Regions from separate parts of the Streptomyces sp. NPDC093097 genome, predicted to be linked through region 1. Evidence: riboswitches for the same ligand, from Rfam matches in the RefSeq annotation. Region 1 holds a riboswitch; each other region holds the start of a gene.
What was found. A riboswitch is a leader RNA that binds a small molecule or an ion and turns the genes downstream of it on or off. The one in region 1 is predicted to bind cobalamin.
Positions count from the first base shown of each region.

Region 2: another riboswitch for cobalamin. It lies ahead of cobN (cobaltochelatase subunit CobN); the one in region 1 lies ahead of thiI (tRNA uracil 4-sulfurtransferase ThiI).
Region 3: another riboswitch for cobalamin. It lies ahead of ACIQE0_RS05560 (prenyltransferase/squalene oxidase repeat-containing protein); the one in region 1 lies ahead of thiI (tRNA uracil 4-sulfurtransferase ThiI).

Region 1 covers NZ_JBIVOW010000005.1:370,164-377,461, forward strand. The annotation lists gene ACIQE0_RS11840 (amidohydrolase family protein) at 1-839, shown strand, start outside; gene ACIQE0_RS11845 (DUF1203 domain-containing protein) at 933-1,451, opposite strand; cobalamin riboswitch at 1,593-1,811, shown strand; gene thiI (tRNA uracil 4-sulfurtransferase ThiI) at 1,970-3,301, shown strand; gene ACIQE0_RS11855 (enoyl-CoA hydratase) at 3,391-4,182, opposite strand; gene mmsB (3-hydroxyisobutyrate dehydrogenase) at 4,179-5,087, opposite strand; gene ACIQE0_RS11865 (enoyl-CoA hydratase/isomerase family protein) at 5,129-6,232, opposite strand; gene ACIQE0_RS11870 (acyl-CoA dehydrogenase family protein) at 6,229-7,298, opposite strand, start outside.
Region 2 covers NZ_JBIVOW010000026.1:34,527-41,824, forward strand. The annotation lists gene ACIQE0_RS32960 (precorrin-8X methylmutase) at 1-361, opposite strand, end outside; gene cobG (precorrin-3B synthase) at 358-1,878, opposite strand; cobalamin riboswitch at 1,962-2,113, shown strand; gene cobN (cobaltochelatase subunit CobN) at 2,146-5,748, shown strand; gene ACIQE0_RS32975 (DUF4097 family beta strand repeat-containing protein) at 5,801-6,538, opposite strand; gene ACIQE0_RS32980 (DUF1876 domain-containing protein) at 6,793-7,077, shown strand; gene ACIQE0_RS32985 (LCP family protein) at 7,136-7,298, opposite strand, start outside.
Region 3 covers NZ_JBIVOW010000003.1:22,017-29,314, reverse strand. The annotation lists gene ACIQE0_RS05570 (CbiQ family ECF transporter T component) at 1-379, opposite strand, end outside; gene ACIQE0_RS05565 (SCO2322 family protein) at 376-1,080, opposite strand; gene ACIQE0_RS05560 (prenyltransferase/squalene oxidase repeat-containing protein) at 1,077-2,396, opposite strand; cobalamin riboswitch at 2,581-2,721, opposite strand; gene ACIQE0_RS05555 (MBL fold metallo-hydrolase) at 2,873-3,925, opposite strand; gene ACIQE0_RS05550 (aldehyde dehydrogenase) at 4,205-5,656, shown strand; gene ACIQE0_RS05545 (ferredoxin) at 5,656-5,889, shown strand; gene ACIQE0_RS05540 (TetR family transcriptional regulator) at 5,995-6,648, opposite strand; gene ACIQE0_RS05535 (glycosyltransferase family 4 protein) at 6,887-7,298, shown strand, end outside.

The DNA.
Region 1 (7,298 bases):
GCAACAGCTATCCCTACGCGGTCGCCCACGGCTGCGCCCTGCCCGCCGACGCCCGCCGCGTCCGCTCCGAGATCCTTCACGACGACCGCGCACTGGTCACCATGGCGCTGGTCACCGAGACCGGCGGAGACGACGACGCCGAGCGTGCCAACGCGGCCCTCGCCAAAGACCTGGGCCTGCGCACGGCGCGGCACTTCTCCGGCTCCCTCTCCGCGGCCCGGCTGCGTGACATCGGCGCGCTCGTGCCCGGCACCACCGTCATTCACGGCAACGGCATGAGCGCCGAGGAACTGCGGATCGTCGCCGATGCCGGCGGCAGCGTCTCCGTCTCCGCCCCCATCGAAATGATCATGGGGCACGGCTACCCCATGACGCATGCGGCCAAGGCCGTTCCCGGCCTGCTGGTCAGCCTGAGTGCCGACGTCGAGACGACCGTCTCCGGCGACATGTTCTCCCAGATGCGTGGCGCTTATCAGGCCGCCCGCCGTGCCTGGCACCACCAGCAGCGGCCCGTCACCGCCCCGGTCGGCGTCCGCGACATCTTGCGCATGGCCACCGTCGACGGAGCCCGCAGCCTCGGCCTGGAAGGCCGTACCGGTTCCCTCACCCCCGGCAAGCAGGCCGACCTGCTCGTGCTGCGCGCCGACCGTCCCGACGTGGCCCCCGTCCACGACGCCTACAGCACCGTCGTTCTCCAGATGGACCGCTCCCACCTCGACACGGTCCTCGTCGCCGGCCGGCCCCACCTCGTCGACGGCCGTCCCTGTGCGGACAGTGCGGCACTGCTGCGGGACGCGGCCCAGGCCACCCGGCGACTGCGGTCGCCGAAGGCCCGTTGACGCCCAAGTCCGGTCCGGCAACCGGACGTTGGACTCCCCCGTCCCCTTCGGACAGCCGGTCCGTCGACACCGGCCGGTCAGGTGGCGTGGCGGCTACCGCGGCTCGGTGGAGGGCCGTCGCACCTCGAAGAAGAAGCACCCGTATTCCAGTGCCCTGACGTGTACGAGCACCACGTCCGGGTCGCTGAACGCCTCGTCGAAGGCCGCGTCGAAGCCGGTGGTGGCGTCGGCCGGAATCTCCAGGAGGCGTCCGCCGGCGATATGGCCCCGGGCGTCGTAGCGGCGCACGGTGCGCAGGGCGCCCGGCCGATCGAAGGGGTAGCCGTCGCCGGGGGTGAACCCCTCGCATTCCTCGGCGTGGATGAAGACGGGGCCCTGTTCGTCGTAGGCGCCCGGGAGGGCCCCGCCGGCGGCGGCCCAGCGTCGCAGCGGGGCGTAGGAGACGAGGGCGATGCGCTCGCCGGGCCTGGTGGGGCGCAGGCAGCAGCGCAGCGGGGAGCCCGCGTCGTCGTCGGTCACGGTGTACGGGGCGCAGGGGCGGCCCGCGTCATCGGCGATCCGCAGTTCCTTGAGGACGGCCGGGTCTACGGGGAGCACGGTGTACCTGGTCATGTGCTCATGCTGGCTCGGCGCACGGGCGAGTGCTGGCAGGAAACGGACGTCGCGTTGGCGCGCTTCCGTATGCGGGGGCTTCGGACGGCCTTCAGCCGCCCAAAGCCCTCGCTGGATTCACGGACCGCGTGCCGCCTTGTCTACCCTGTACCGGCAGCTGGTTCGCCCCGTCCTCCAGGCGGGGTGTCGCAAGAGGGAACCCGGTGGGAATCCGGGACTGCCTCGCAGCGGTATGTGGGAACGACCGCCGTCATCGAGCACTGGGTACACAGGGTGCCTGGGAAGCGACGGTCAGTAGGTGTCCCGTCCTTCGGTACGTGCCCACGAGTCCGAAGACCTGCCACTGCCGGTGCGGGGTGAGATCACGAGATCGCCGCGCACACGTCCACAGCGTCCCGGTCGCGGGGCCGTTGAGCGAGTGGTGCGGTTCCGCCCCGCCGTGCCTGGTGGTGCGCGGGGCCCGCCTCGCGTGCACGGTCCGGCGCCGGTTCTCACGACGACTCGCGAAGGAGAGTTTCGTGCCCGGTGAAGCAAGCGCTTCCGCCCTTCCCGCCCTCAGGACACCGAGCCCGGAGGGGTACTGCGTCCTGCTCAAACACGGTGAGATCTTCCTCAAGGGCCGCAACCGGCACCGCTTCACCGAGCGGCTGCACGACAACCTCCGCGGCGCGCTGCGCGGGGTCGGCGGCTCCACCTGGATCAAGTCCCTGCAGAACATCACCGTGCTCGGTGGCCAGGTCCCGCAGGACGTCCTCGTCGAGCGCGCCCGCCGGGTGATCGGGTTCAACGCGGTGGAGCCGGCCCTGCGCGTCCCGAGCACCGTCCAGGCCATCACCGAGGCGGTCGTGGGCGCGGTCGCCGGGGCCCGGGCCGAGCGGCCCGCGATCACCTTCGCGGTGCGGGTCAAGCGCCGGAACAAGGACTTCGAGATGACCTCCTCGCAGTTCGAGCGGTTTCTCGGGGCGCGGGTCCTTGCGGCCCTGGGGCCGGTGCCGGTGAACCTCTCCGCTCCGGACGTACGGGTCTCGGTCGAGATCGACCACAAGGAGAGCTACGTCTCCTGGGTCCGTCTTCCGGGCCAGGGCGGGCTGCCGGTCGGTTCCAGTGGGCGCGCGCTGGTGTTGCTGTCCGGCGGGTACGACTCGCCGGTGGCGGCCTACCGGGCGATGCGCCGGGGGCTGCGCTGCGACTTCGTGCACTTCACGGGCGCGCCGTACACCAACGCCGCTTCGCTGTACAAGGCTTATGCCCTGGCCCGTGAGCTCAATCGCTACCAGCCCGGCGGGCGGCTGCATGTCATCGCCCTGGGCCATGCGCAGAAGCAGTTGGCGATCGCGGGGGCCGGCCGGCTCCAGGTCGTCGCGCAGCGGCGGCTGATGGTCCGCACGGCCTCCGCGCTGGCGGGCCGCCTCCGGGCGGAGGCGCTGGTGACCGGCGACAGCCTGGGGCAGGTGGCCAGCCAGACACTGGCGAACATGGCCGCCGTCGACGAGGCGGCCACCCTGCCGGTCCTGCGGCCGCTGGTCGGCTGGGAGAAGCAGGAGATCATCGACGAGGCCCGGTCCATCGGCACCGCGGAGATCTCCGTGCTGCCGGACGAGGACTGCTGCCAGCTCCTCGCGCCGCCCCGGGTCACGCTCCGGGCCGGTCTGACCGACCTGCGTTCGGTGGAGAAGCGCCTCGACGTGGACGACCTGGTGGACGGCCTGCTGCGTGACGTGCAGGTCATGCACCCGGGAGAGAGCGTCGAGGAGGCGGCGTCGGAAGACGGGCCGGAAGGGGCGGTCGGCCGCGAGCACACCGGGCCGGCCGTGTGCGCGACGGGACAGCCCGCGACGTCGTCCTCGTGAGCTGAGGGTGCCTGGGGCCCGCGGCGGATCCGGGGGAGGGATCCGCCGCGGGCGAGGCCGGCCGCAGCGCGGGGTGCGGGGTGCGGCCTTCAGCGGTGCCGGAACTCCGGCGGCCGCTTGTCGATGAAGGCGCGCATGCCCTCCTTCTGGTCCTGGGTCGCGAACACCGCGTGGAACAGCCGCCGTTCGAAGCGGACGCCCTCGGTCAGGCTCGTCTCGAAGGCGCGGGAGACCGCCTCCTTCGCCATCATCGCCACCGGCAGCGACATGCCCGCGACGGTCTCGGCGACCGCGAGGGCCTCGTCGAGCAGGTCGGCCGCGGGGACGATGCGGGAGACCAGGCCGGCGCGTTCCGCCTCGGTGGCGTCCATGGTGCGGCCGGTCAGGCACATCTCCATCGCCTTGGCCTTGCCGACGGCGCGGGTGAGCCGTTGGGAGCCGCCGATGCCGGGGATGACGCCCAGCTTGATCTCCGGCTGTCCGAAGACGGCGGTGTCGGCCGCGAGCAGGATGTCGCAGAGCATGGCGAGTTCGCAGCCGCCGCCGAGGGCGAAGCCGGAAACCGCCGCGAGGGTCGGGGTGCGCAGCTGTCCCAGGCGGTCCCAGGCGGCGAACCAGTCGGTGAGGTACATGTCGAGATAGCCCTGCGGGGCCATCTCCTTGATGTCGGCTCCGGCCGCGAACGCCTTGGCCGAGCCGGTCAGGACGATGCAGCCGATGTCCGGGTCGCGGTCGAGTGCCTCGGTCGCCGCGACGACCTCGTTCATGACGTGGAGGTTGAGGGCGTTGAGCGCCTTGGGGCGGTTGAGGGTCACCAGGGCGGTGCGGCCCCTGCGTTCGACCAGGATGGTCTCGTAGGCCGCCTCGTGGGGTGGGGTCATGCGGGGGTGCCGTCCTTCGCGTCGCGGTGGGGTTCGGAGGTGGGCGCGGTGGCGGCCCCGTTCCGCAGGGTCCGCACGATGCCGGAGAAGTCCTCGTGCGCGCCGGTTCCCGCGGCGTACGCGGCGTACAACTCCGCCGCGGTCAGGCCGAGTCGGGCGGGGACTCCGCAGGCGCGTGCCGCGTTGGCGGCCAGGCCGAGGTCCTTGGCCATCAGCGGGGCGGCGAAGCCGGGGGCGTAGTCGCGGTTGGCGGGGCTGGCGGGGACCGGGCCCGGTACGGGGCAGTTGGTGGTCAGTGCCCAGCACTGGCCGGAGGCGGTGGAGGCCACGTCGAAGAGTGCCTGGTGCGAGAGGCCGAGGCTTTCGCCGAGGACGAACGCCTCGCTGACGGCGATCATCGAGATGCCCAGGATCATGTTGTTGCAGATCTTGGCGGCCTGTCCGGCGCCGGCCCCGCCGCAGTGCACGATCTTCTTGCCCATCGCGGCCAGCAGCGGTTCGGCGTCGGCGAACTCGGGCTGTGCGCCGCCCACCATGAAGGTGAGGGTGGCGGCCTCGGCGCCGACCACGCCGCCGGAGACGGGAGCGTCCAGGGTGCGCATACCGGCGGCGACGGCGGCCTCGTGGGCGGTGCGCGCGTCGGCGACGTCGATGGTGGAGCAGTCGATGAACAGCGTGCCGGGGCGGGCGGCGGCCAGCAGCCCCTCGTCCCGGTACAGGCCCAGGACGTGCCGGCCCGCGGGCAGCATGGTGAGCACCACGTCCGCCGCGGTCACGGCCGCCACCGCCGTTGCGGCCGGTTCGACTCCCGACTCCGCGGCGGTGGCGAGGAGTTCGGGCACCAGGTCGAATCCGGTCACGCGGTGGCCGGCCTTGACGAGGTTGGCCGCCATCGGGCCGCCCATGTGGCCCAGGCCGATGAAGCCGATGGTGCGGGTCGCGTCGTTCACCAGGGGACCTCCTGTGCCGTTGCCAGAGGGGCGAGTCCGAGCCCGGAGTCGGGGCCGGAGGGGCCGGACGGCCCGGTCGGCCCGGTCGGTGCGAAGTACCGGTCCACGTCCGCGTCACCGACCCCCGCCAGCGTGTCCGGCAACCACTTCGGGTTCCGGTCCTTGTCGATGACCTGGGCACGGATGCCCTCGACCAGGTCGTGCGAGGACAGGGCGGCGCAGGAGATCCGGTACTCCTGTTCCAGTACGCGTTCCAGGGGCCCGAGCCGCCGGGCGCGGCGCACCGCGGCGAGCGTGACCTTGAGGGCGGTGGGTGACTTCTGGGCCAGGATCTCGGCGGTCTGCCCGGCCGCGGGAGCGGGGTGGGCGCGCAGCCGGCCGATGATCTCCTCCACGGTGTCCGCGCGGTAGCAGGAGTCGATCCAGGCGCGCTGTGCGGCGAGTTCGCCCGGGGGCGGCTGGCGCACATGGCGTTCCAGTACGTCCCAGACCTCGGTGGTGGCGAGGTCGGCGAGCAGCCGGGGAAGGCGGTCCGCGGGGACGAAGTGGTCGGCGAGGCCGCACAGCAGGGCGTCGCCGGCGCCGATCGCGGTGCCGGTGAGCGCGAGGTGGGTGCCGAGTTCGCCGGGGGCCAGGCCGAGCAGGTAGGTGCCGCCGACGTCCGGGACGAAGCCGATGCCGGTCTCGGGCATGGCGATCTTGGAACGTTCGGTGACGAGGCGGACGTCGCCGTGGGCGGAGACGCCGACGCCGCCGCCCATCACGATCCCGTCCATGACGGCGACGTAGGGCTTGGGGTAGTGCGCGATACGGGCGTTCAGCCGGTACTCGGCCCGCCAGAAGGCGGCCGATGCGGTGCCTGCCGCACGCGCGTCCTCGTAGATGGCGCGGATGTCGCCGCCTGCGCACAGACCGCGCTCGCCCGCACCAGTGAGGACCACGGCCGCGACCGCGGGGTCCTTCTCCCAGGCGGTCAGCGCCTCGTCGATGCGGTCGACCATGGGGTGGGTGAGGGCGTTGAGGGCGCGGGGCCGGTTGAGGGTGATGCGGCCGGTACGGCCCTCGGTGGTCAGGAGGACGGGCTCGTCGGTCTGGGTCACCGCAGTGCCTCCGTCAGGCCGCGGGCGACGATGACGCGCATGATCTCGTTGGTTCCTTCCAGGATCTGGTGGACTCGCAGATCGCGGACGATCTTCTCGATGCCGTAGTCGGTCAAGTATCCGTAACCGCCGTGGAGTTGCAGGGCGCGGTCGGCGACGGAGTAGCCGGTGTCGGTGGCGAACTGCTTGGCCATCGCGCACAGCTGCGGTGCCTGCGGGTCACCGCGGTCCAGGGCCTGGGCGGCCTGGTGGACCAGGGCGCGGGCCGCGGTGAGTTCGGTCGCCATGTCGGCGAGCCGGAACTGCAGCGCCTGCGCGTCCAGCAGCCGCCGGCCGAACGCCTCGCGGTCGGCGAGGTGGACCAGGCTGCGGTCGAGTGCGGCGCGGGCGCCGCCGAGGGAGCAGGCGGCGATCCCGAGCCGGCCGCCGTTCAGCCCGTGCATGGCGATGCGGAAGCCCGCGCCCTCCCCGCCGAGCAGCCGGTCGGCGGGCACCCGCACCTGGTCGAGGATCACCTGGCGGGTCGGCTGGGCGTTCCAGCCCATCTTCTTCTCGTTGGGGCCGAAGGACAGCCCGGGGTCGTCCCTGTCGACAAGGAAGGCGGAGATGCCGCGCGGGCCGTCGTCGCCGGTGCGCGCCATGACGACGTAGACCTGGGAGGCCCCGGCGCCCGAGATGAACTGTTTGACGCCGGTGAGGACGTAGTGGTCGCCGTCGCGCAGGGCACGGGTGCGCAGGGCGGCGGCGTCCGAGCCGGCGCCCGGTTCGGTCAGGCAGTAACTGCCCAGGTCCTCCATGGCACACAGCCTGGGCAACCACCGCTCGCGCTGGGCGGCGTCGCCGTAGTGGTCGATCATCCAGGCGACCATGTTGTGGATGGAGACGAAGCCGGCGATGGACGGGCAGCCGGAGGCCAGGGTCTCGATGATCAGCGCGCCGTCGGTGCGGCCGAGCCCGCTGCCGCCGCTCTCCTCGCGCACATAGATCCCGCCCAGGCCGAGCCCCGCGGCCTTGCGCAGGACGTCGGTCGGGAAGTGCTTGGTCTGGTCCCACTCCACGGCGTGCG
Region 2 (7,298 bases), on a different contig from region 1:
GGGCGGCGGCGCTGCGCGTGGTGCCCATCGCGGCGGCCAGCTCCGGAACGGACGGATCGCCGAGGGTGCACAGCACCTCGTTGTCCGCGGGCAGCCGCCTGCGGGTCACGCCGCTGGCCACCATGGTGGCGTCGCACAGGATCGGCGCACCGGCGCGCAGCGCGGCCCGGGCACGGGCCACGACGCCCGGCGTGAAGGCCAGATCGCGGACCAGATCGACCATGCCGCAGGCGTGGATCATCCGGACCGCCACCCGGCTGGCGTCGGCGGGCAGTCCGGACAGGTCCGCCTCGGCGCGGATGGTGGCGAAGGACTGGCGGTAGATGGCCGCCCCGTCCTTTTCGTAGTCGAACGCGGTCACTGGGGCCTCGGGGTCGTGGAGTGCGGGGTGGAAGAGGGGTGGGGCGTACCGGAGGGGGACGCGGTTTCCCGTGGCACCGGGGCCGGTTCGGCCGTGGTGCGGGACACCGGATCCCGCGGTGGTGTTTCACGTGAAACGGTGCCCGGCCGCGAGGTTTCACGTGAAACCGGCGGCGGGGCAAGGGTGTTGGGGCGTACCGCGGTGGTGCGGTACCCGTCGGACGTGGCCAGGACATCGACCCAGGCACCGTGCGGATGACCGCAACGCCGAGCGCAGCCCGACCAGTGCACGGGCAGTCCACCGGGCAGGCCGGGGCCGTCCGCCGGGACGGTCAGGCCCTCGGCGAGGGCGGCCGCGGCATCGCTCCGCACGTCCGTCAGGGACTTGGCGCAGCCGGGAAGACCGGTGCAGGCGGTGACCCCGCGCCACGGGGAGGCCGGGTCGGTGACCAGCCCGGCGGCGGCGAGGTCGGACAGCCGTCGGGCCGCCGCGGCGGCCGGCAGGCCGGGGAGGACGATGCCGCGCCAGGGCGTGAGGCGCAGCGCGCCGGAGCCGTCCGCGGCGGCGACCTCGGCCAGCAGCCGCCACTGGGCCACCGTCAGCCGGCCGAGCGGCGCCAGGACCACGAGGGCGCGGCGGCCGTCCGGACCCTCGACCGGGCCGGGCGCGGTGGGGTCCGGGTACGGCGCCGCCGGCCGCGGGCCGGGCGCCCCGGCGTACTCCGCGGAGATCCCCGCGGACCGCAGCGCACCGTGGACGTCCTGGGCGGTCAGCGGCCGTGCGGCGGGGAGTTCGCGGACCCGCCAGGCGCCGCTGCCGCTCGCCGTGGCGGCGGCCAGGAAGGTCTCGGCGGCGGTCAGCGCCGCCCGCGGGACGTCGTCCGCCGCGATCCGCAGCGCCGTCCGGTCGTCGCCGACCCGGAGCAGCGCCCCCTGCCCGGACGCCGCTCCCGGCGCGGACGCGGTGGCCGCCGCGGCCGGCCGGACCGATTCTGCGAGCAAGGTCACATCGCCGCCGAGGCCCGCCACATCGCCCCGCCCGTCGTCGAGGACGAAGAGGAAACGGCCCGAGAGCGCCGTCGCCGGCTCGCTCGCGCACAGCAGCGCGTCCAGGCTCCGGGCCCACAACCGCACGTCGGAGGGGGTGTGCCGGTCCAGCCCGGCCAGCGGCGAGGCCAGGATGTTGCGGATCCGCTCATGGCGTACGGACGGCAGCAGCCCGGCGTCGGCGAGGAGGTCGGCGAGGGGGCCGCCGCAGTCGTCGGGCAGACCGCGGAGTTCGACGTTGCCGCGGGAGGTGAGCGAGAGGTGGCCGTCGCCCAGACGCTCCGCGGCGTCCGCCAGCGCGTCGGCCTGATGAGACGTCAAGTCCCCTGCGGGCAGCCGTATTCGGGCGAGGCTGCCGTCGGCGGCGGAGTGCAGCCGCAGCGCTCCCGGGCAGGCGTCACCGCGATCCCGCACCGGCGGTCCGGCCCGGTCGGGGCGTGAAGAGGGGGAGGGCGGCATGGCGGCGAGCATACCTACGCCACCGGACCCGGAACCGGGGCGAGGGGGCGTGCGGGACGGGTTCCCGACGCCCGCTCCCGCAGCGTGCCCGCAGCCCTTACTATGCAGGTCGGCGGGTCGGCTGACCCGCCGGACGCCAGCGACGGCGCCAGGGAGGAAGCCCGGTGAGAATCCGGCGCGGTCCCGCCACTGTGAACCCGGCCACGGCCGGGTGAGCCAGGAACTCCCGCCGTCCATACGACCACCCGGGGCGTGGACACCCCGAGGAAGGGCTGCGCCGTGATCCTGCTGTTGTCGACCTCGGACACCGACCTGCTCAGCGCTCGCGCGGCCGCGGGCCCCGTGCCGTACCGGCTCGCCAACCCCGCCCGCCTCGACGTCGCCGAACTCCCCGGTCTCCTGGAGGGCGCCGACCTCGTCGTCGTCCGCCTGCTCGGCGGCCTGCGGGCCTGGCAGGACGGCCTGGACGTGCTGCTGGCCGCGGACCAGCCCCGCCCGGTCGTGGTGCTCACCGGCGAACAGGCCCCCGACGCCCAGCTCATGGAGGCCTCCACGGTCCCCGTCGGGATCGCGGCCGAGGCGCACGCCTACCTCGCGCACGGCGGCCCGGCCAACCTCTCCCAGCTGGCCTGCTTCCTCAGCGACACCGTCCTGCTCACCGGCCACGGCTTCGAGCCGCCCGCGACCGCCCCGTCCTGGGGCCCGCTGGAGCGGCCGGCGTCAAAGGCGACCGGTCCGACGGTGGCCGTGCTCTACTACCGCGCCCACCACATGAGCGGCAACACCGCCTTCGTGCACGACCTGTGCGACCAGATCGAGCGCGCCGGCGGCCGTCCGCTGCCGCTCTACGTCGCCTCGCTGCGCGCCCCCGAGCCGGAGCTGGTCGAGGAACTGCGCGCGGTCGACGCCGTCGTCACCACCGTCCTGGCCGCCGGCGGCACCAAGCCGGCCGAGGCTTCCGCGGGCGGCGACGACGAGTCCTGGGACGCCGGCGCGCTGGCCGCCCTGGACGTGCCGATCCTCCAGGCCCTGTGCCTGACCGGGTCGCGGGCCTCCTGGGAGGCGAACGACGAGGGGCTCTCCCCGCTGGACGCCGCCTCGCAGATCGCGGTGCCCGAGTTCGACGGGCGGCTGATCACCGTGCCGTTCTCCTTCAAGGAGGTCGACGAGGACGGCCTCCCGGTGTACGTCGCGGACGCCGAACGGGCCGCGCGGGTCGCCGGGATCGCGGTCCGGCACGCCCGGCTGCGGCACATCCCGGCCGCCGAGAAGCGGCTGGCGCTGGTGCTGTCGGCCTACCCCACCAAGCACTCCCGGATCGGCAACGCGGTCGGCCTGGACACCCCGGCGAGCGCCGTCGAACTGCTGCGCCGCCTGAAGGCCGAGGGCTACGACTTCGGCAGCGAGCCGGTGCCGGGCCTCGCGTCCGGCGACGGCGACGAGCTGATCTACGCCCTCATCGAGGCCGGCGGCCATGACCAGGAGTGGCTGACCGAGGAGCAGTTGGCCCGCAACCCGGTCCGCATCCCGGCCGCCGACTACCGCCGCTGGTACGCCACGCTGCCGCAGGAGCTGCGGGAGTCCGTGGAGGAGCACTGGGGCCCGCCGCCCGGCGAGATGTTCGTCGACCGCAGCACGAACCCCGAGGGCGACATCGTGCTGGCCGCCCTGCGCCGCGGCAACCTGCTGATCCTCATCCAGCCGCCGCGCGGCTTCGGCGAGAACCCGATCGCGATCTACCACGACCCCGATCTGCCGCCCTCCCACCACTACTTGGCGGCCTATCGCTGGATCGCCGCGCCCGCCGCCGACGGCGGTTTCGGCGCCGACGCCATGGTCCACCTCGGCAAGCACGGCAATCTGGAGTGGCTGCCCGGCAAGAACGCCGGCCTGTCCGCCGCCTGCGGCCCGGACGCGGCCCTGGGGGACCTGCCGCTGATCTACCCGTTCCTGGTCAACGACCCGGGCGAGGGCACCCAGGCCAAGCGCCGGGTGCACGCCACCCTCGTCGACCACCTCGTCCCGCCGATGGCCCGCGCCGACTCCTACGGCGACATCGCCCGCCTTGAGCAGCTGCTCGACGAGTACGCCGCGATCTCCTCGATGGACCCGGCCAAGCTGCCCGCCATCCGCGCGCAGATCTGGACCCTGATCCAGGCCGCCAAGCTCGACCACGACCTGGGCCTGGAGGAGCGTCCCGACGACGACGGCTTCGACGACTTCCTGCTGCACGTCGACGGCTGGCTCTGCGAGGTCAAGGACGCGCAGATCCGCGACGGCCTGCATGTGCTGGGCGCCGCCCCGGCCGGTGAGGCCCGGGTCAACCTCGTCCTGGCCATCCTGCGCGCCCGGCAGATCTGGGGCGGCACCTCCGCGCTGCCCGGTCTGCGGGAGGCGCTCGGCCTGGACGAGTCGGCCGCCACCCGCACCGCCGCCGACGAGGCCGAGGCCGTCGCCCGCGGCCTCGTCCAGGCCATGGAGGACGCCGACTGGGACCCGGCCGCGGTCTCCCGGGTCGCCGAGGGGCACCCGGAAGCGGTCGCCGCGATCCTCGACTTCGCCGCCCGGCAGGTCGTCCCGCGACTGGCCGCCACCACCGCCGAAATCGACCACGCGGTCCACGCGTTGAACGGCGGCTTCGTCCCGGCCGGCCCGTCCGGCTCGCCGCTGCGCGGTCTGGTCAACGTCCTGCCGACCGGCCGCAACTTCTACTCCGTCGACCCCAAGGCCGTCCCCTCGCGGCTCGCCTGGGAGACCGGGCAGGCGCTCGCCGACTCGCTGCTGAGCCGCTACCGCGAGGACAACGGCGACTGGCCGCAGTCGGTGGGCCTGTCCCTGTGGGGCACCAGCGCGATGCGCACCTCCGGCGACGATGTCGCAGAAGCGCTGGCGCTGCTCGGGGTCCGCCCCGTGTGGGACGACGCCTCGCGCCGGGTCAACGGCCTGGAGGCCATCGGGCTCGACGAGCTGGGCCGCCCGCGCATCGACGTCACCCTCCGCATCAGCGGCTTCTTCCGCGACGCGTTCCCGCACGTCATCGGCCTGCTCGACGATGCGGTGCGGCTCGTCGCCGGCCTCGACGAGCCCGCCGAGGGCAACTTCGTCCGGGCCCACGCCCAGGCGGACCTCGCGGCGCACGGCGACGAGCGCCGCGCCACCACCCGCATCTTCGGCTCCCGCCCCGGCACCTACGGTGCGGGCCTGCTCCAGCTCATCGACTCCCGCGACTGGCGCACCGACGCCGACCTCGCCGAGGTCTACACCGTCTGGGGCGGCTACGCCTACGGGCGCGGGCTGGAGGGCCGCCCGGCCCGGGAGGAGATGGAGACCGCCTACAAGCGCATCGCGGTGGCCGCCAAGAACACCGACACCCGCGAGCACGACATCGCCGACTCCGACGACTACTTCCAGTACCACGGCGGCATGGTCGCCACCGTCAAGGCGCTCAAGGGCAAGGCCCCCGAGGCGTACATCGGCGACTCGACCCGCCCCGAGACGGTCCGCACCCGGACGCTGGTGGAGGAGACCTCCCGCGTCTTCCGCGCCCGGGTCGTCAACCCCCGCTGGATCGAGGCGATGCGCCGCCACGGTTACAAGGGCGCCTTCGAACTCGCCGCCACCGTGGACTACTTGTTCGGCTACGACGCCACCACCGGCGTGGTCGCCGACTGGATGTACGACAAGCTCGCCCAGACCTATGTGCTCGACCCGGAGAACCGCGCGTTCCTCCAGGAGGCCAACCCCTGGGCGCTGCACGGGATCGCCGAGCGGCTGCTGGAGGCGGAGTCCCGCGGTATGTGGGAGAAGCCGGACGCGGAGACGCTGGCGGCGCTGCGGGACGCCTTCCTGGAGACCGAGGGCGAGCTGGAGGGCGACGACTGACGGCGCGGCGAGGGAGGTGTTCCACGGGAATCACCGCCCTCGTCCGGCGGGCTCAGCCGCCCGCCGTCCGCGCGGTGATCTCCCCGCTGCTGGTGGACAGATCGAGGCGGTACCGCCCCGCCGGGTCGTCGTGGACGCCGATCCGCTTGGCGCCGCTGCTGGTCTCGGCGGACACCCGGTAGCCGGTGTCCGGCACGGTGACCGTGAGCGCGCCGTTCGACGTCTGCGCCCGGACGTTCTGCGGGGTGGTCGTGGTGAGCTCGATCCCGCCGTTGGTGGTGCGGGCGGTGACGCCCCGGCCCGCCAGGCCCGTGCCGGTGATCGCGCCGTTGCTGGTCCGCACGTCCACCGCGCCCGACACCCCGTCCAGCTCGATCCCCCCGTTGCTGGTGGTGACCTGCACCGAGGCGACCTTGGACAGGCTCAGCGCGCCGTTGGAGGTCCCGCCGGTCACCGGGACGATGCCGGGCAGGTCGACGGTGTACTCCACCGAGCAGCCGTTGCCGCAGCCGCCGAGCACCAGGGTGCCGCCCTCGACCTTGTGCGTGGGCCCCTCGGGCCGGTCGCCGTGGTAGGTGACCCTGCGGTGCACACCGGTCGTGCCGCCGCCCTTGCCGCCGTGCACCGTCACGCCGCCGTCGGCGGTGTCCACCCGTACCGACGTGATCTTCTGCGACACCGTGGCGTCGTCGGAGAAGGTCTCGCCGACCACCAGCCCGCACGCGCCGAGGGCCAGTACCCCGGCCCCGGCCAGTGCCGCGGCACCGGTGAAGCGGACGCTCCTGCGCATGAAATCCCCCCGGAATCCGTTCCGTTCATGGCTTCGGGCGGTGCCCGTCGCCCTGCTCCGAGCCCGCACCGGCGGCCTGCCGGCCGCCCCCTTTCGGGCCCTGCGCCAGCGACTCTAGGGATTCCGCCGCCCGCCCGGCCATGGGGCTATCCCCCGGATCGGGGTGGGGGAGAGCCTCCGCGTGCGGCCCCCGGGCGCCGGTGCGACGCTGAAGTGGTCGGGACTGTTCCCCTGCGGTAGGGAGGAGGCTTCCGGTGACCGGCACGGGCGAGCGTACGAAGTCGTGGAACGCCGAGATCAGCATCGTCGAGACCGGCAGCGAGGTCCGGGCCGAGGCCCGGCTGCGCGGCAAGGAGGGCGGCCAGATCATCGGCGAGGGAACCGCCAGATGCAATCCGGCGGACGAGAACGTCCCCGCGATCGGGGACGAGTTGTCGGTGGCGCGGGCGCTGTCGGACCTCAGCCATCAGTTGCTGAGCCGCGCCGCGCACGACATCGAGGTGCACACCGCCCGCCCCGTCGAGCGGCTGCACGCCTGACGGGGACGCGCACCGGGTGCCCGGGCGGACGGCGAGGGGTCCGCCCGGGCGGGGTGCGTCAGCTCTCGATGTCGGAGAGGTCCGGTCCGACCGTCAGCGTCACCGCTCCCGGCGCCGCCTGCGCCGACTCCGTCGCCTTGACGCCCGGCAGCCGGGCGGCGAGCACGTCGGCCTGGTCCTTGAGGCCGGGCGGGTAGGTGATGGCGGTCTTGTCGGTGGTC
Region 3 (7,298 bases), on a different contig from region 1:
TCCCCCCGTCGTAGAGCGCGAAGAGCATCCCCTCCGCGGTCACCCGGCCGCCGATCCGCACCCCCTTCGCCCAGTCCGGAAGCGGGAGTTCCGGCAGCGTCACCAGGGTGTGCGTCCCCGGGATCGGCGAACCCAGCACAAACGCGAACACCAGCCGGATGCCCAGCACCACCAGCCCCAGCTTGACGAACGCCCCGTACGACCGGGCCCACGGCGCATCCGTCCGCCGCACCGCCACGACATAGCCGGCCACTCCCACCAGCAGCCCCAGCAGCAGCGGGTTGGTGGTGCGCGAGGCGGCCGTGGCCAGGCCGAGCGCCCACACCCACCAGGCGCCGGCGTGCAGTGCCGTACCGCGGGTGGCCCGCGGGACGCTCATCCGCGCCGCCGGCGTGCCTGCCACACCCCGGCCGCGCCCAGCACCACCACGACACCGATCCCGGCGACCAGCCCGGCCGACGGCCCTCCGCCGCCCGGCGCGTCCGCCGCTCCGCTCCCGGGCTTCTCCTCGCTCCCGGACGTCGCCTTCGCGCCGTCGACCTGCTCCGCGCAGCCCGACCGCGGATAGCCCGCGATCCCGCACAGCAGCGCACTGGCGTCGTACCGCAGCGGCTTCGCCACCGCCGCCAGCGCCTCGCCGGCCGGGGCGTCCGCCGGCACCCGGGCGCAGGCGGTCCGCTGCGCCGGCGGGTGCTCACCCGACGGCGCGTCCGCCGCGCCACCGAAGTCGATCACCACACCGATCCGCTTGGCGCCGGCCCGGGCGGGGGTCCGGTCGCACAGCGCGCCGAAGTCCGGGGCGGTGCGCGGGGTGGCGGCCTTGGCGGAGTCCGCGCTCACCGTGAAGCGGAAACCCACCACGGCGCCGTCGGCCGGCCGTGCGGTGCCGGGTCCCTCCGTGGCGTACGCCCACGCGCCGGCCTTGCCGCCGGCCGCGGCCGGCCCGCCGTCCCAGAACGACCAGTACCGGTACTCCTGCGCCTGCGCGGGCCCGGCCCCGAGGCCGGCCACCGCGCCCGCCAGCACCAGCGCCCCGACGGCCCGCCGCAGCCCGCGGCGCCCCGTGCGGTTCCGCCTCACAGCGCGGTCTTGCTCTTGTTGCGGCCGCTGATCAGGAAGCCGGCGCCGGCGCCGATGGCCAGCCCGATGCCGATCACCCACCACACGCCGATGCCGCCGTCGGCGCCGCTGTCCCGGGCGTCCTTCTCGGCGGCCGACGACGGCGCGCCGCTGCCGGCCGGCTTGGGCCCGGTGGCGTCGAGCGCGGCCACCAGGTCGGTGCCGCCGAAGGCGCGCGGGTCGGCGCCGGTGGCATGCGCGGCGAAGATCAGCTGGGCGTAGGCCGCCGGGCCGCCCTGCTTCGCCCAGTCCGCGGCGTTCTTCTCCAGCCACGCCAGCGGCTTCTGCGCGGCCGCACCGTGCGAACCGGCCGCCAGCGCGACCACCGCATCGGCGGTGTTGCCGACGTCCGGCTGGTCCTCGGCACCGGGCATCGCGGACTTCAGATGCTGCCCGCCGGCGTCCAGCTGCCCGACCAGCCAGCCGGCGCCGGCGTCCGCGACGGCGTTCCGGTCGTCCGCGCCGTCCTCGCCCTTCTCGCAGCTCAGCGGCTTGATCGCGCGGTCCGCCGACTTCCCGGCGGGCGCCACGACGAAGCCCTTGCCCAGCGCGCCGGTGACCGCGGCGGCGGTCGCGTCGGCGTTCGCCGCGGCGTTCTTCAGCTGGAAGGTGAACGCCCCGCGCTCGCCCTCCTTCGCCTCGCACCCCAGCCGGAACCCCAGCAACGCGTCGTACGGCGACTTGCCGCCCTGCGCCGTCACCGACTCCGGCTTCTCGCCCGCCGCGGCGAGCGCGCCGATCACCACGGCCGTGGAGTTGGCGTCACTGACCTCGCCGCCCTGGCCGCCGGGCATCGAGCTCCAGCCGCCGTCCTTGTGCTGCACGGACGTAAGCCACCGCACGGCCTTCTGCACGGCCTCGCCGTGCCCGCCGACCGCGGCCAGCGCCTGCACCGCGGCGGCGGTCTGGTTGGTGTCCCGCAGGGTGCCGGCCTCGCACGCCGTGCCCGGATCGGCCCGGTACGCCGTAAACGCCCCGTCGGCGCACTGCTGCCCCGCCAGCCAGTCCACGGCGGACGCCGCCGGCCGCACCCCCACCGTGTGCTGCGCCAGCAGCGCCGTCGACTGCCGCCACACGCCGTCGTACTGCGGGTCCTTGCTGCCGTACAGCCCCTTGGGGAGCTGCTTTCCGGTCGCCGGGCCGGCGGCGTACGCGGCGGGCGCTGCGGCGGTGGCCAGCACGGCGGCACTCGCCATGGCGGCCAGCGCCGTGGCGGCGCGGCGCGGCCGGGGTGCGGCGGCGGGGTGCGGCTGCGGGGCGGGTGCCTGGGGGGCCATGCGGGCCATCGGATGGGTGCCTCTCGGGTCGGTCGGAGTCGCGGCGGCTACGAAGCCGAGCCGCGCTCGGGCGACCGTCCGCGCAGCACCTCGGGGGTGCTGTGCGGTGGCACCGGGCTCAGCTCCGTATACCTCGACGGTGCCGCGCACCGGCCGTCCGCGGGGGCGGCGGGTCCGGTGGCGGGAGCCTTGGTCGTGCCCCCTCGGGTGCTCCGGCTCATGCGGTCGCGTCGTCGCGCGGCCGCACTCACGGTTGCGGGTCAGCGCCGGATTTCCACCGGCTTCCCCCGATCGGGTACGGATGAAGTTGTCCCGCACACCTTAACGCTCCGCCTGCCGCCACCGGACGGCGTCGGGGGAACCCACCGGCCGACCAAGATCCCTTGACTGGGGCGGGTGCCGGAGGCATGGGCTGTCGGCGCCGGGAGGGGCCGGCGCGGCCTCGGCCTCCCTGCGGAGGTCCGGCGGAATACCCCCTAAACCGCCACGTAACGCACCGGGTCCGCCCCCGCCACCGGCTCCGCATGGCCCCGTTTGACCAGGTGGCGGAGGTGGGCCTCGGCCTCGGAGACGGCGATGGTGCGGGAGGCGTGCGGAATCTGCTCCCAGGGGCGGTTCCACTGCATGGACGTGGCGAGCTGCCAGGCGGTGAGCGGTTCGTGGAGCAGCGCGCGGAGGTCGGCAAGGCGCTCCTCGTGGTGGGCGAGCAGCTCCCGGACGCGGGCGGCCGCGTCCGGGAAGGCGTACTGGTGCGCCGGCAGCACCTCCGCCGGCGCGAGGCGGGCGATGCGCGCGAGGGAGTCGAGGTAGTCGCCGAGCGGGTCGCCCCGGTCGAGCAGGTCGGGCGCCTCCTCGTCGGGGTCCTCGTAGAGCCCGATGTGCGGGGTGATGCCGGGGAGGAGGTGGTCCCCGGAGAAGAGCCGGCCGAAGCCCGGGCGGCCGTCGGCGACGGGGTGGGTCTCCTCCAGGTGGAGGCAGACGTGCCCGGGGGTGTGGCCCGGTGTCCAGATCGCGCGGATCCGGCGGCCGGGGAGGTCCAGGAGCTCGCCGGGGGCGATGTCCCGGTCGGGCAGCGCGGGTTGCCGCCCGGCCGAGGTCCGTCCGCGCCGGGCGGCCCGTAAGGGGGCGAGGTGCTGCTCCGGCGCCCCGGCCGCGGTGAGCTTGGCGACGAGGTAGTCGAGCCACTGGCCCGGTACCGCCTCGCGGGTGCGCCGGACCAGCGCGGTGTCCGCGGCGTGCAGGGCGATCCAGGCGCCGGAGGTCTCCCGCACCGTCGCGGAGAGGCCGTGGTGGTCGGGATGGTGGTGGGTGATCACCACGCCGTGGATGTCGGCGGGGGCGAAGCCGCAGGCGGTGATGCCGGCGGTGAGGGTGTCCCAGGAGTCCGGGTCGTCCCAGCCGGTGTCGATGAGCACCGGACCGCGGTCGGTCTCCAGGAGGTGGACGAGGGTGTGGCCGAGGGGGTTGTCCGGTATCGGGACGGCGATGCTCCACACCCCGCCCCGGTGGTCGATCACCTGCGGTGCCATCGGTCCCGCCCCCTCCCGCGCCGTCGTCGGCTCAACTGTAGGGGAATGCGCGGAAACGAGAACCTGTTTCACGCGGGCCCCAACCCTTCTTGGTGCGTGCGGAGTTGGGATTATCGGCCGCGCAGCGGATTTCGTGGCGCGGTGGCGCGGGTCCCGCGGCAAGGGGCCGTGGACTCCGCGGCGGCGAACTGGTATCAGTTCTGGAAAGCGACTTCTGATGAAGCGTCAGAAATGCTTCCGGACGTCGGAGACCGTCGAGACCGTCGGGAGGCGGCAGCGATGAGCGACCTCGTCGAGTACGGAAAGCTCTATATAGGCGGTGAGTTGGTCGACCCGGCCGGCCCGGACACCATCGAGGTCGTCTCGCCGCACACCGAACGGGTCATCGGCCGGGTGCCGCACGCCGCGCGGGCCGACGTCGACCGGGCGGTGGCGGCGGCCCGCGCGTCCTTCGAGGCCGGGGTGTGGGCGAACGCGCCGCTGGCGGAGCGGATCGCCGTGGTGGGCCGGATCAAGGACGCGTTCGCGGTGCGCAGCGAGGAGTTCGCGCGGGTCATCGGCGCGCAGAACGGGACGCCGGTCACCGCGGGCGTCATGGTGCAGTCGCTGGCCGCGATGCTGGTCTGGGACGCGGCGCTCACGGTGGCGCGGGAGTTCGTGTTCGAGGAGCGGCGGGCCGGGGTGCTGGGGCCGCTGCTGGTGCGCCGGGAGCCGGTGGGTGTGGTCGCGGCCGTGGTGCCGTGGAACGTCCCGCAGTTCACCGCGGCCGCCAAGCTCGCGCCGGCGCTGCTGGCCGGGTGCTCGGTGGTGCTGAAGGTCTCGCCGGAGACGCCGTTGGACGCGTATCTGCTCGCCGAGATCGCCTCGGAGGCGGGGCTGCCGGAGGGGGTGCTGTCGATCCTGCCGGCCGACCGGGAGGTGAGCGAGTACCTGGTCGGGCACCCGGACGTGGACAAGGTGTCGTTCACCGGGTCGGTGGCGGCGGGGAAGCGGGTGATGGAGGTCGCGGCCCGCAACCTCACACGCGTCACGCTGGAGTTGGGCGGCAAGTCCGCCGCGGTGATCCTCCCGGACGCGGATCTGGACGCGGCGGTCGCCGGGATCACGCCGTTCGCCTGGATGATCAACGGGCAGGCGTGCGTGGCGCAGACCCGGATCCTGGCTCCGCGCAGCCGCTACGACGAGATCGCCGAGCGGTTCGCGGCGGCGGCGGGGGCGCTGACCGTCGGCGACCCGCTGGACCCGGCCACCGAGATCGGCCCGCTGGTCGCCCGGCGTCAGCAGCAACGGTCCCTGGACTACATCGCGTTGGGGCAGAAGGAGGGCGCCGCGCTGCTGGCCGGCGGCGGGCGGCCGGCGGGGCAGCCGACGGGGTGGTACGTCGAGCCCACGCTCTTCGGCGAGGTCGACAACGGGATGCGGATCGCCCGTGAGGAGATCTTCGGTCCGGTGATCTGCCTGCTGCCGTACGGGGACGAGGAGGAGGCGGTGCGGATCGCAGGCGACTCCGAGTACGGGCTGTCCGGGTCGGTGTGGACCGCGGACACCGAGCACGGCGTCGAGATCGCCCGGCGGGTGCGGACCGGGACGTACTCGGTGAACACCTTCAGCATCGACATGCTCGGGCCGTTCGGCGGCTACAAGAACTCCGGTATCGGGCGGGAGTTCGGGCCCGAGGGATTCGGCGCCTACCTGGAGCACAAGATGATCCACCTGCCGGCGGGTGCGTGATGGCGGAGCGCTGGCGGGTGGCGGTGGACCGGCGGGTCTGCATCGGCTCGGGGCTGTGCGCCGGGACCGCGCCGGAGCGGTTCCGGCTGGACGCGGCGCGGCAGTCGCATCCCGTCGAACCGGAGACGGAGGCCGCCGAGGGCGTGCTGGCGGCGGCCGAGGCGTGCCCGGTGGAGGCGATCGCGATCAGCGAGGCCGGGAGCGGGGAGGCGGTGTTCCCGCCGGAGGAGTGAGCGGGGGAGCGAGGGGGTGGCTCGGGCCCGTAGGGGGTGGGGTGGCTGGGCCCTTAGGGGTCGGGAGGCCCCCTTGCGGGCCAACTACCCACCCGGGAGGGGAGGTTATGCGGACGGCGGCAGGCGGTCCGGCGTCCGTCCCGGCGTCGTGAGGTCGATCAGCCGGCAGACCGTCTCGATGTCGATCTTCACCTGGGCGATCGAGGCGCGACCGGACAGCCAGGTGATCAGCGCCGAGTGCCAGGTGTGCTCGATGACCCGGACCGCGGAGAGCTGTTCCGGGGTGGGCGGGCCGTCCAGTCCGATCGCGTCGAGGATGATCGTGGTGGTCAGCCGGGAGACGGTGTCCACCTCGGGGCTGACGGACCGGTCGGCGAAGGTCAGCGCGCGCACCATCGCGTCGGCCAGGTGGGGTTCGCGCTGGAGGGCGCGGAAGGCCCGCATCAGGGTCTGCGCGACCCGGGCGCCGGGGTCCTCCTCCGACGGGGGGCGCTTGCGCAGCGTCTCGTGCATGCGCTGGAGCTGGTCCTGCATGGTGGCGACGAGCAGGTGCACCTTGGACGGGAAGTAGCGGTAGAGGGTGCCGAGCGCGACCCCGGAGCACTCGGCGACCTCGCGCATCTGGACGGCGTCGAAGCCGCCGCGGCCGGCCAGTTTGGCGCTGGTGTGCAGGATGCGGCGGCGCCGGGCCTCCTGACGTTCGGTCAGGGGAGGACTCGCCGGAAGCGCCGGCCTGGCCGCCTTGGGTTCCGTAGTCATGTGTCCCATTCCGTGGCTTTCCGTCCGCGATGCGGTGCGCGCCGGTGGTGTGATCGGCACAGCATGGCAGGGGCCGTGCCGTGGCGCGAATCACCTGGCGTGGCTCTTTTCGCTCTCTTCCCGGCCGGTAGATTCACAACTCGGTGAACTGATCAGTAGCTATTCAGTTCTGAAACTTGTTCTAGATTACCGCCAGCGGTTACGCTCCGGCGAAAGTCCAGTGAGAAGGGGGCCGTGCGTGACCGCAGAGGCCGTCCAGGCAGCCGCGCCCCGCCCGGCGGAGACCCCCTCGGCCTCCGCCCCGACGGACCGTGAGGGTCCCCTGCGGATCGCCATGCTCACGTACAAGGGCAACCCCTTCTGCGGCGGTCAGGGCGTCTATGTCCGCCACCTCTCGCGCGAACTGGCCCGGCTCGGCCACACCGTCGAGGTGATCGGCGCGCAGCCCTACCCCGTCCTCGACGAGGGCGTGACGCTCACCGAGCTGCCCAGCCTCGACCTCTACCGCCAGCCCGACCCGTTCCGCACCCCGGGGCGCGAGGAGTACCGCGACTGGGTCGACGCCGTCGAGGTCGGCACGATGTGGACCGGCGGCTTCCCCGAACCGCTGACCTTCTCGCTGCGCGCCCGGCGCCATCTGGCCGCCCGCC